4 regions of the Streptomyces sp. NBC_01723 genome follow, and region 4 is predicted to be linked to each of the others. Evidence: riboswitches for the same ligand, from Rfam matches in the RefSeq annotation. Region 4 holds a riboswitch; each other region holds the start of a gene.
The links. Region 4 has a riboswitch for cobalamin ahead of OIE75_RS29180 (energy-coupling factor ABC transporter permease). Riboswitches for the same ligand answer to the same signal wherever they lie in the genome.
Positions count from the first base shown of each region.

Region 1: another riboswitch for cobalamin. It lies ahead of metE (5-methyltetrahydropteroyltriglutamate--homocysteine S-methyltransferase); the one in region 4 lies ahead of OIE75_RS29180 (energy-coupling factor ABC transporter permease).
Region 2: another riboswitch for cobalamin. It lies ahead of OIE75_RS38175 (ABC transporter substrate-binding protein); the one in region 4 lies ahead of OIE75_RS29180 (energy-coupling factor ABC transporter permease).
Region 3: another riboswitch for cobalamin. It lies ahead of OIE75_RS25060 (ribonucleoside-diphosphate reductase subunit alpha); the one in region 4 lies ahead of OIE75_RS29180 (energy-coupling factor ABC transporter permease).

Region 1 is NZ_CP109171.1:541,233-543,409, forward strand. Features, by position in the region: gene OIE75_RS02475 (GNAT family N-acetyltransferase) at 1-93, opposite strand, end outside; gene OIE75_RS02480 (hypothetical protein) at 266-700, shown strand; cobalamin riboswitch at 774-993, shown strand; gene metE (5-methyltetrahydropteroyltriglutamate--homocysteine S-methyltransferase) at 1,156-2,177, shown strand, end outside.
Region 2 is NZ_CP109171.1:8,211,369-8,213,545, forward strand. Features, by position in the region: gene OIE75_RS38170 (fasciclin domain-containing protein) at 1-419, shown strand, start outside; cobalamin riboswitch at 489-674, shown strand; gene OIE75_RS38175 (ABC transporter substrate-binding protein) at 814-1,830, shown strand; gene OIE75_RS38180 (FecCD family ABC transporter permease) at 1,884-2,177, shown strand, end outside.
Region 3 is NZ_CP109171.1:5,374,816-5,376,992, forward strand. Features, by position in the region: gene OIE75_RS25060 (ribonucleoside-diphosphate reductase subunit alpha) at 1-1,422, opposite strand, end outside; cobalamin riboswitch at 1,546-1,690, opposite strand; gene OIE75_RS25065 (GNAT family N-acetyltransferase) at 1,755-2,177, opposite strand, start outside.
Region 4 is NZ_CP109171.1:6,273,556-6,275,732, forward strand. Features, by position in the region: gene cbiQ (cobalt ECF transporter T component CbiQ) at 1-78, opposite strand, end outside; gene OIE75_RS29175 (energy-coupling factor ABC transporter substrate-binding protein) at 79-417, opposite strand; gene OIE75_RS29180 (energy-coupling factor ABC transporter permease) at 414-1,121, opposite strand; cobalamin riboswitch at 1,152-1,337, opposite strand; gene OIE75_RS29185 (chloride channel protein) at 1,774-2,177, opposite strand, start outside.

The DNA of each region.
Region 1 (2,177 bases), 5.7 Mb from region 4:
GCGGCCGATCTCGATCCGGTCGATCTCGTTGAGGAGCTGGGTGATGGCGGGCGCGTCGGCAAGGGTGGCCGGCCGCAGGTCGGCGGTGGACATGAGAGCAGAATCGGGGGCGTCGGCGGGTACCCGCAACGGAATTTCCGCCCCTCCACACCGCCGAGGGCCCGCCCCGGACGCGGACCGGCGCGATTGGTGGACGTAGGTCCGCGAACCGCGGGCATACGGGTGTCCTGAGGACCTTCTCCGTCGCCGACCACGGGAGTCTCCTGTGACACCGAGCCTGCGCACCGCACGCGGGTGCCGTGCCGCCGCCGTTCTCCTGCTCGCCGCCGCCTGGTACGGGGGCAGCCACCACCCCTGGCTCGCCCTGCCCGGTCTGTACGCCGCGGGGGTCATGGCCTGGTGCGCGGCCCGGGAGGGAGCCGAGCACCGGCGCCGGACCGTCCTGGCGCGCCGGGCCGAGATCCTGGCCCGCCCGCCTCACCGGCAGCCGGTCCCCCTCGCCCCCTGCTGCGCCTTCTGGCGGCACTCCGACGGCGCCGTGCACGGCCCGGAGTGCACCCGACCCGCCGCCGCCCGCGTCGCCCTGGGCGCCGACTGCTGCGAGGTGTGGTGGACCTCGCTGGGCTCGGCGCACGACACGGCCTGCCCGCGGCGCGCCGACACGCCGGAGCGGGACCGGAACACCTGGGCCCAGCAGTAGTCCGCCGGCGGCGTGTCCCGTCGCACCGTCCGCATGCCGGACGGGACCGGCCGGTCCCGGGGCCGGCCCCGGTAGGGTGAACGGTGCAGCTGGTTCGCCCCGTCCGCCAGGCGGGATGCGTCGCAAGAGGGAACCCGGTGGGAATCCGGGACTGCCCCGCAGCGGTGAGTGGGAACGACCGCCGTCATACGCACTGGGTCCGGTGAGAGGGACCTGGGAAGCGACGGCCAGTAGGTGTCCTTCCGGAGGACGTGCCCGCGAGTCCGAAGACCTGCCAACTGCCCGCGTACGGACGACTCGTGCGCGGACATCCCGGTGACCTCGTGGGCGGGTCGGCGTACACACCTGGCGGACGACGGCGCCCCGCGCGGTTCGTGCCGCCGGGTTCCCGTCACCCTTCGCGCTCTCGTCCCGTCGCCGGGATCTCAGGGATTCGTCTCGCGAAGGAGATCTCCGTGAACCGTACGTCCGCCCCCGTGCACGCCACCGTGTACGGCTATCCGCGCCAGGGCCCCGACCGGGAACTGAAGAAGGCCGTCGAGGGCTACTGGAAGGGCCGCGTCACCGCCGACGCCCTCCACGCCACCGCCGCCGGGCTGCGCGCCGGCAACTGGCGTCAGCTCGTCGAGGCCGGTGTCGACGAGGTGCCCACCGGCGACTTCTCGTACTACGACCACGTGCTGGACACCTCCGTCATGGTCGGCGCCGTCCCCGCGCGGCACCGGGACGCCGTGGCCGCCGACGCGCTCGACGGGTACTTCGCCATGGCGCGCGGCACCCAGGACGTGGCGCCGCTGGAGATGACCAAGTGGTTCGACACCAACTACCACTACCTCGTGCCGGAGTTGGGTCCGGACACGGTGTTCACCGCCGACTCGGGCAAGCAGGTCTCGGAGCTGCGGGAGGCACTCGCGCTGGGTCTGGCGGCCCGCCCGGTGCTCGTCGGCCCGGTCACCTACCTGCTCCTCGCCAAGCCGGCGCCCGGCGCCCCCGCCGACTTCGAGCCCCTCACCCTCCTCGACCGACTGCTGCCGGTGTACGCGGGGGTCCTCGCCGACCTGCGCACGGCCGGCGCGGAGTGGGTGCAGCTCGACGAGCCGGCCCTGGTCCAGGACCGCACGCCGGCCGAACTCAACGCCGCCGCCCGCGCCTACCGTGATCTGGGCGCCCTCACCGACCGGCCCCGGCTGCTGGTCGCCTCGTACTTCGACCGCCTGGGCGACGCCCTGCCGGTCCTGGCCAAGGCGCCGGTCGAGGGACTGGCGCTGGACTTCACCGAGGCCGCCGCGGCCAACCTGGAGGACCTGGCCGGCGTGGGCGGTCTGCCCGGCAAGCGCCTGGTCGCGGGTATCGTCAACGGCCGCAACATCTGGGTGAACGACCTGTCCCGCTCCCTGGCCACGCTCGGCACCCTGCTCGGTCTGGCCGACCGCGTGGACGTGTCGGCCTCCTGCTCCCTGCTGCACGTGCCGCTGGA
Region 2 (2,177 bases), 1.9 Mb from region 4:
ACGGCATGGCGAAGGACCCGGTCGCCACCGCCGCCTCGAACAACCCGGCCCTGTCCACGCTGGTGTCGGCGGTGAAGAAGGCGGGTCTGGTCGACACCCTCAACAACGCCGAGAACATCACGGTGTTCGCGCCGACCAACGACGCCTTCGCCAAGATTCCGAAGGCCGACCTGGACAAGGTCCTCAACGACAAGGCGATGCTCACCGACATCCTGACCTACCACGTCGTGGGCCAGAAGCTCGCCCCCAAGGACCTGGAGAACGGCTCGTTCGACACCCTGCAGAAGTCCAAGCTCACCACCTCCGGCTCGGACGAGGTCTACAAGGTCAACGACTCCGCCAACGTGGTCTGCGGCAACGTCAAGACCGCCAACGCCAACGTCTACATCATCGACAGCGTCCTGATGCCCAAGAGCTGACGCGGTCGGGCGCGTCGGCGCCGGGGGCGGGTGAGGCAGCCGCCCGCCCCAGGCGGCGCGAGGGCCCTGTGGTAGCTTGCGGAAGCCAGTCGAACCCACCTGGTGGGTCAGGGAATCCGGTGCGAATCCGGAGCTGACGCGCAGCGGTGAGGGTGACGGGCGGGACACGGGCCACTGGACGGCGGAGGCCGCCCGGGAAGGCGTCCCGCCCGGTCGATCCCGAGTCCGAAGACCTGCTGGCACCCGCGCCGCGTACGGCGCGGGGACACACCGTACGAACGGGCTTCGCGTACGAGCCCTCGACGCCAGAGGATCCCCCTTGCCCGCCTCCTCGCGCGCAGCGCGCCCCGTCGGCTTCCGACGCCTCCCCACCTCCCGCCGCGCCGTCCGCGGCCTGGTGCCGCTCCTGGCCGGTGCCCTGCTGGCCACCGGCTGCGGTTCCGGGACGGACACCGGCGGCGACTCCGCCGCGCCGGACCCGGCGGCCGGCTACCCGCGCACCGTCCGTGACTGCGGCCGCGAGGTCGAGGTCGCCGCGCCTCCGCGGCGAGCGGTCTCCCTCAACCAGGGCACCACCGAGATCCTGCTCTCCCTCGGCCTGGCCGACCGCATGGCGGGCACCGCCACGTGGACCGACCCGGTCATGAAGGGGCTGGAGAAGGCGAACGAAGGCGTGCCCCGGCTCGCCGACGACATGCCGTCCTTCGAGACGGTCCTGGACGCCGAACCCGACTTCGTGGCCGCCTCCTTCGCCTCCACCCTCGGCACCGGGGGAGTGGCCGCCCCCGAGCAGTTCGGCGAACTCGGCGTGCCGGCCTACCTCTCCCCGTCCGACTGCGTCGGCAAGGACAACAGCGGCGACGGCGACGGCGTCCGCAGCGAGCCCTTCACCATGGACACCGTCTACCGCGAGGTCCGCGACCTGGCCCGGCTGTTCGACGTCGAGGAACGCGGCGAGAAGCTGGTCGCCGACCTGAAGTCCCGGGTGAAGAAGGCGACGTCCGGCGTCGACGCCTCCGACGTCACCCTCATGTACTGGTTCGCCAACTCCACGTCGCCCTACATGGGCGGCTGCTGCGGCGCCCCCGGCGTGATGACCCGCGCGGTCGGGGCCAGGAACGCCATGGACGACACCCACGACGAATGGCCGCAGGTCGGCTGGGAGACCGTCGCCGACCGGGACCCCGACGTGCTCGTCCTCGGCGACCTCACCCGCAGGTCGCAGACGGCCGAGACCGCCGCGAAGAAGATCGAGTTCCTGGAGTCCGACCCCGTCACCCGGAACATGACGGCCGTCCGCGAGAAGCGGTACGTCCTGCTCAGCGGACAGGCCATGAACCCCACCATCCGCACCGTCGAGGGCGTCGAACAGGTGGCGGCCGCGCTGCGCGAGTTCGGCCTCACCCAGTGACGTCCGCGAGCCGGGCGCCATCCGAGGACCGGGCCGCATCCGAGGACCGGGCCGTGTCCGAGGACCGGGCCGCGTCCGGGGAGCGGCCGGCCTCGGGCATACGCACGGCCGGCCGCCGTGCCTACCCCCTGTGGGCGCTGACCGGCGTCGTCGCCCTGTGCGCCTCCGTGGCCGTCGCCGTCACCATCGGACCGGCGGACATCGGCGTGGCCGACGTGTGGTCCGTGATCGTCGCCCATCTCGGCGCAGGCCCCGCCGCCGACGTCACCCCCATCCGCGACGGCATCGTCTGGGACCTGCGGCTGCCCCGGACCCTGCTCGCCGCGGTGTGCGGCGCCGGACTCGCC
Region 3 (2,177 bases), 900 kb from region 4:
GAAGGCGCCGAGGTTGACCGAGCCCAGGTTGCAGACCGCCGTCTCGCCGTCGTCCGTGACCTCCAGGATCTCCGTGCAGAGGTTGGAGGAGTGGATGACGTTGCCCGGCTCGGCCGTCTGGTTGGCGGTGCGGTTGGCGGTGTCCTTGAAGGTCATCCAGCCGTTGCCGGTCTGCGCGAGGGTGCGCATCATGCGGCCGTACAGCTCACGGGCGGGCAGGGTCCTGCGGGCGAGCCCGGCGGCCTCGGCCGCGCGGTAGGCCGCGTCGAACTCCGCGCCGTACAGGTCGGTCAGCTCGGGCACGTCGGCGGGCGAGAACAGCGACCACTGGCCGTCGGCGTCCACGCGGCGCATGAACTCGTCCGGGATCCAGTGCGCCAGGTTCAGGTTGTGCGTGCGGCGGGCGTCCTCGCCGGTGTTGTCCCGCAGCTCCAGGAACTCCTCGATGTCCGCGTGCCAGGTCTCCAGGTAGACAGCCGCCGCGCCCTTGCGCCGGCCGCCCTGGTTCACGGCCGCCACCGAGGCGTCCAGCGTCTTCAGGAACGGGACGATGCCGTTGGAGTGCCCGTTGGTGCCGCGGATCAGCGAACCCCGGGAGCGGACGCGGGAGTAGGCGATGCCGATGCCGCCGGCGTGCTTGGAGAGCCGGGCGACCTGGTGGAGGCGGTCGTAGAGGGAGTCCAGCTCGTCCTTGGGGGAGTCGAGGAGGTAGCAGGACGACATCTGGGCGTGCCGGGTGCCCGAGTTGAACAGGGTGGGGGAGGAGGGCAGGTAGTCGAGGCGGCTCATCAGGCCGTAGAGCGCGGTGACCTCGTCCACGGAGCGTGCGCCCGCCTCTGAATCGGACAGAGTGTCCTCGGCGAGGCCGGCGGCGACCCGCAGCATGAAGTGCTGGGGCGTCTCGACGACCTTGCGGGTGATCGGGTGCCGCAGCAGGTAGCGGCTGTGCAGGGTGCGCAGTCCGAAGTAGCCGAAGCGGTCGTCGGCGGCCCGGTCGATCGTCGCGTCCAGCCGGTCCGCGTGCTGCCGCACGAACTCGGCGGTGCGGTCGGCGATCAGGCCCTCGCGGTGGCCGGTGGCGACCGACTCGGTGAAGGACGTGACGCCCTGGGAGGCGGCCTCCGCGCGGATGCCGATGGTCAGCAGCCGGGCGGCGAGGCGGGAGTAGACCGGGTCCTCGGAGATGAGACCGGCCGCCGCCTCCGTGGCCAGCTCGCGCAGCTCGGCCTCGTCCGCGTGGGCGGACCGGCCGCGCAGCGCGGCGGCGGCGACCCGGCCGGGGTCGGCGTCGGGGAGGTCGGCGGTCAGCGCGGTCAGGGTCCGCAGCAGGGCGGCACCGGGTCCGTCGGACTCCTCGGTCACCGGCATCGCTGAAGTCGTCACCGGGGTCGCTGCGGCCGGATCGGCTGGCGCGATGGTCACGTGGGGCACTCCCTCGCTCGGCACGGGGCCTGGCGGAGGGCAGGGGGCAGCACACGAGCGCACGCGGCGTCGCGTCCACCGGCCCACTCCACGAGGCCCGGACGTCATGGCACCCGGGCCGGGAGGCCGGGCGCACTGTCGGCAGGTCCTCGGACTGAGGCACGCGTGCACGTACGTCCGAGAACGTACGGATACACGCATGTACACCGTTGCGGGACAGTTCCGGATTCACACCGGATTCCCCTGCGGCGACAGCGAGCACGAGCATACATCTTGTGCCGGGCTCCGCCAGCACCCCCAGATGTTGTGTCCGTCAGCGTGCCGGGGTGGTGTCAGAGCGTCAGTTCGTAGGTGAGGAGGGTGATGTCGTCCAGCTCCGGCAGGGGGTTCCAGTCGCGGTCCGGCGTGCGGGTGAAGCCCAGGCGCGCGTAGATGCGGTGGGCGGTGCGCATGGCGGCCTGGGTGGACAGCACGACGCGCGCGCAGCCCTCCACGGACCGGGCGCGGTCGACGCAGGCCCGCACGAGCGCCTCGCCGGTCCCGCGTCCGCGTGCCTCGCGGGCGACGGCGAGCATGCGTATCTCGGCCTCACCGGGCCGGGCGATGTCCGCCATGGGTCCGCCGGAGGGCACGAAGGTCACGCCGCCGAGCACCACGCCGTCCGCCGCGGCGACCAGCACCTCGGCGGCCGCCGCCCGCTTGGCCACGGCGCGCAGCTCGTGCAGGTACGCGTCGGCCTCCCCGAAGTCGAGGAG
Region 4 (2,177 bases):
AAGACCGAGCACGGCCTTGTCCACGGGATGGCGGCGGCGCCACCGGCTGCTGTGGGCCGCCGCGTCGATCGGCAGCACTCAGTCCCCTTCGGGAGTGTCCCGCAGTGCCGCCGCCGCCCGCTCCTCGCCCTGCCGCCGGCCCCGGCGCACACCGAAGTAGTACGCCAGCACGCCCGCGCCGAGGGCGGCCTGCACCGCGAACAGCGCCGACTCGATCTCCCCGGACGGCGGTTCGTACAGCGGCGAGAACCACGGCTCGTAGTCCGGCTCGATCTCGGTGATCGCCGTCTCCGCCTCCGCGTCCGCGCCGGCGAACGGCTCCTCCTTGTGGTCGCCGAGCCCCAGCACCAGCGGCAGCACCGCGAGCGCGGCCACGGCGAGCAGCAGCAGGGCGTTGATCTTCACGTTGCGGGTCATCGGGCCACCGCCTCCTGCTCGTCGGACGTGTTCCTGCCCGACCGGGTGAGCAGCACGCCCAGCCGGGTCAGTTCGCCCTTGCTGGACTGCACCAGCAGCCGCATCACGATCACCGTGAGCAGGCCCTCGCTGACCGCGAGCGGGATCTGCGTGACGGCGAAGATGGACCCGAACTTGCCCAGTGCGCCGAGGAATCCGCTGCTCGGGTCCGGGAAGGCCAGCGCCAGCTGCACGCTGGTCACGCAGTAGGTGGACAGGTCGGCGACGAACGCGCCGAAGAACACGGCGACCATCAGCGGCACGTCGTAGCGGCGCAGCAGCCGGTAGATGCCGTACCCCGCCCAGGGGCCGACGATCGCCATCGAGAAGACGTTGGCGCCGAGCGTGGTCAGCCCGCCGTGGGCGAGCAGCAGCGCTTGGAAGAGCAGGGTGATGGTGCCCAGTACCGCCATGATCGGCGGCCGGAAGAGGATGGCGCCCAGACCGGTGCCGGTCGGATGGGAGCAGCTCCCGGTGACCGAGGGCAGTTTCAGGGCCGACAGGACGAACGTGAAGGCACCGGAGGCGCCGAGGAGCAGCGTGCTCTCCGGGTGCTCCCTGACCTCACGGGTGAGTGACCGGACTCCGTGGACGACGAACGGCGCGGACGCGACACCCCAGGCGATCGCGTGCGCCGGTGGCAGAAAGCCCTCGGCTATGTGCATGGCTCAGCAGACCCTCTCCAGCACCTCGTGGATGGACGACGCGCCTTGGCCGGTCTCCTGGCTGACGGGTACCGCAGTCCGGGCAACGCCTTCCCGGGTCACGAGGACCCAGTGGCTGCCCACGAGGGGCCGGAGCCGGACTTCCCGATTCACAGTGGCGAGGGCCGCACCGGCATCACACCGGATTTCCCGTTCACCAAGGCGTGGCGACAGTAGTGCTCCCACGGGGGTGGTGACAAGCGGGCCCCGGTCGGCGGGTACCCGGACCACCCGTCCTGGGCTGCGGAAACGTCCCCCGCCAGCCGGTCCGGTCCCCGTCCGTGCGCCGCACCACCATGGCGCGCGCCCGCGTGCTGAGCGCGGTCGCGGCGGCGGTGAGGAAGACGAAGCTGTAGGCGCATCGTGATGACCACGCCGGGCCCGGTCTCGGGGCGGTCCACGAGGACGTGGTGGATCCGCCGGAGCGGCAGCGCCGCCACGACGGCCAGCAGCAGGGCGCACAGCACCCAGCTCAGCACGGGCCGGTGCGGCCCCAGACGGTCGAGGGGCAGCAGGAAGTAGGCCACGACCACGGCCACCGCGACGCAACCGCGTACGGCCCAGGGCCGGGCGGTGCGCCAGGTGGAACGGGTCCGCACGGCGCGGCGCTCCGTCACCCGGTCGTTCCCGTCGCCGGGGCGTGGGCCGCCTCCGGTTCCGTCCGGCGCACCACCTGGGAGACGACGAAGGAGACCACCGACGCGATGACGATCAGCGGCATCTGGTCGGACGCGTCCCCACCCGTCAGCAGCACCGCGAGGACCGCGCTGGACAGCGGCAGCCCCGTCACGGCGGCCGCCGCGGCGGAGATGCCGAGGGCGAGCGCCGGGGTCACACCGAAGCCGGGCAGCCCGGAACAGGCCATGGCCGTCGCCGTGCCCAACAGCAGCGACGGGAAGATCGGACCGCCGCGCAGGCTGCCCAGGGCGATGCCCCACGCCAGCCCCTTGCACGCGACCAGGGCGATCAGCGCGCCCACTGACCAGGCGTGCGGGTGGGCGGCGAGCTGGGCGAGCG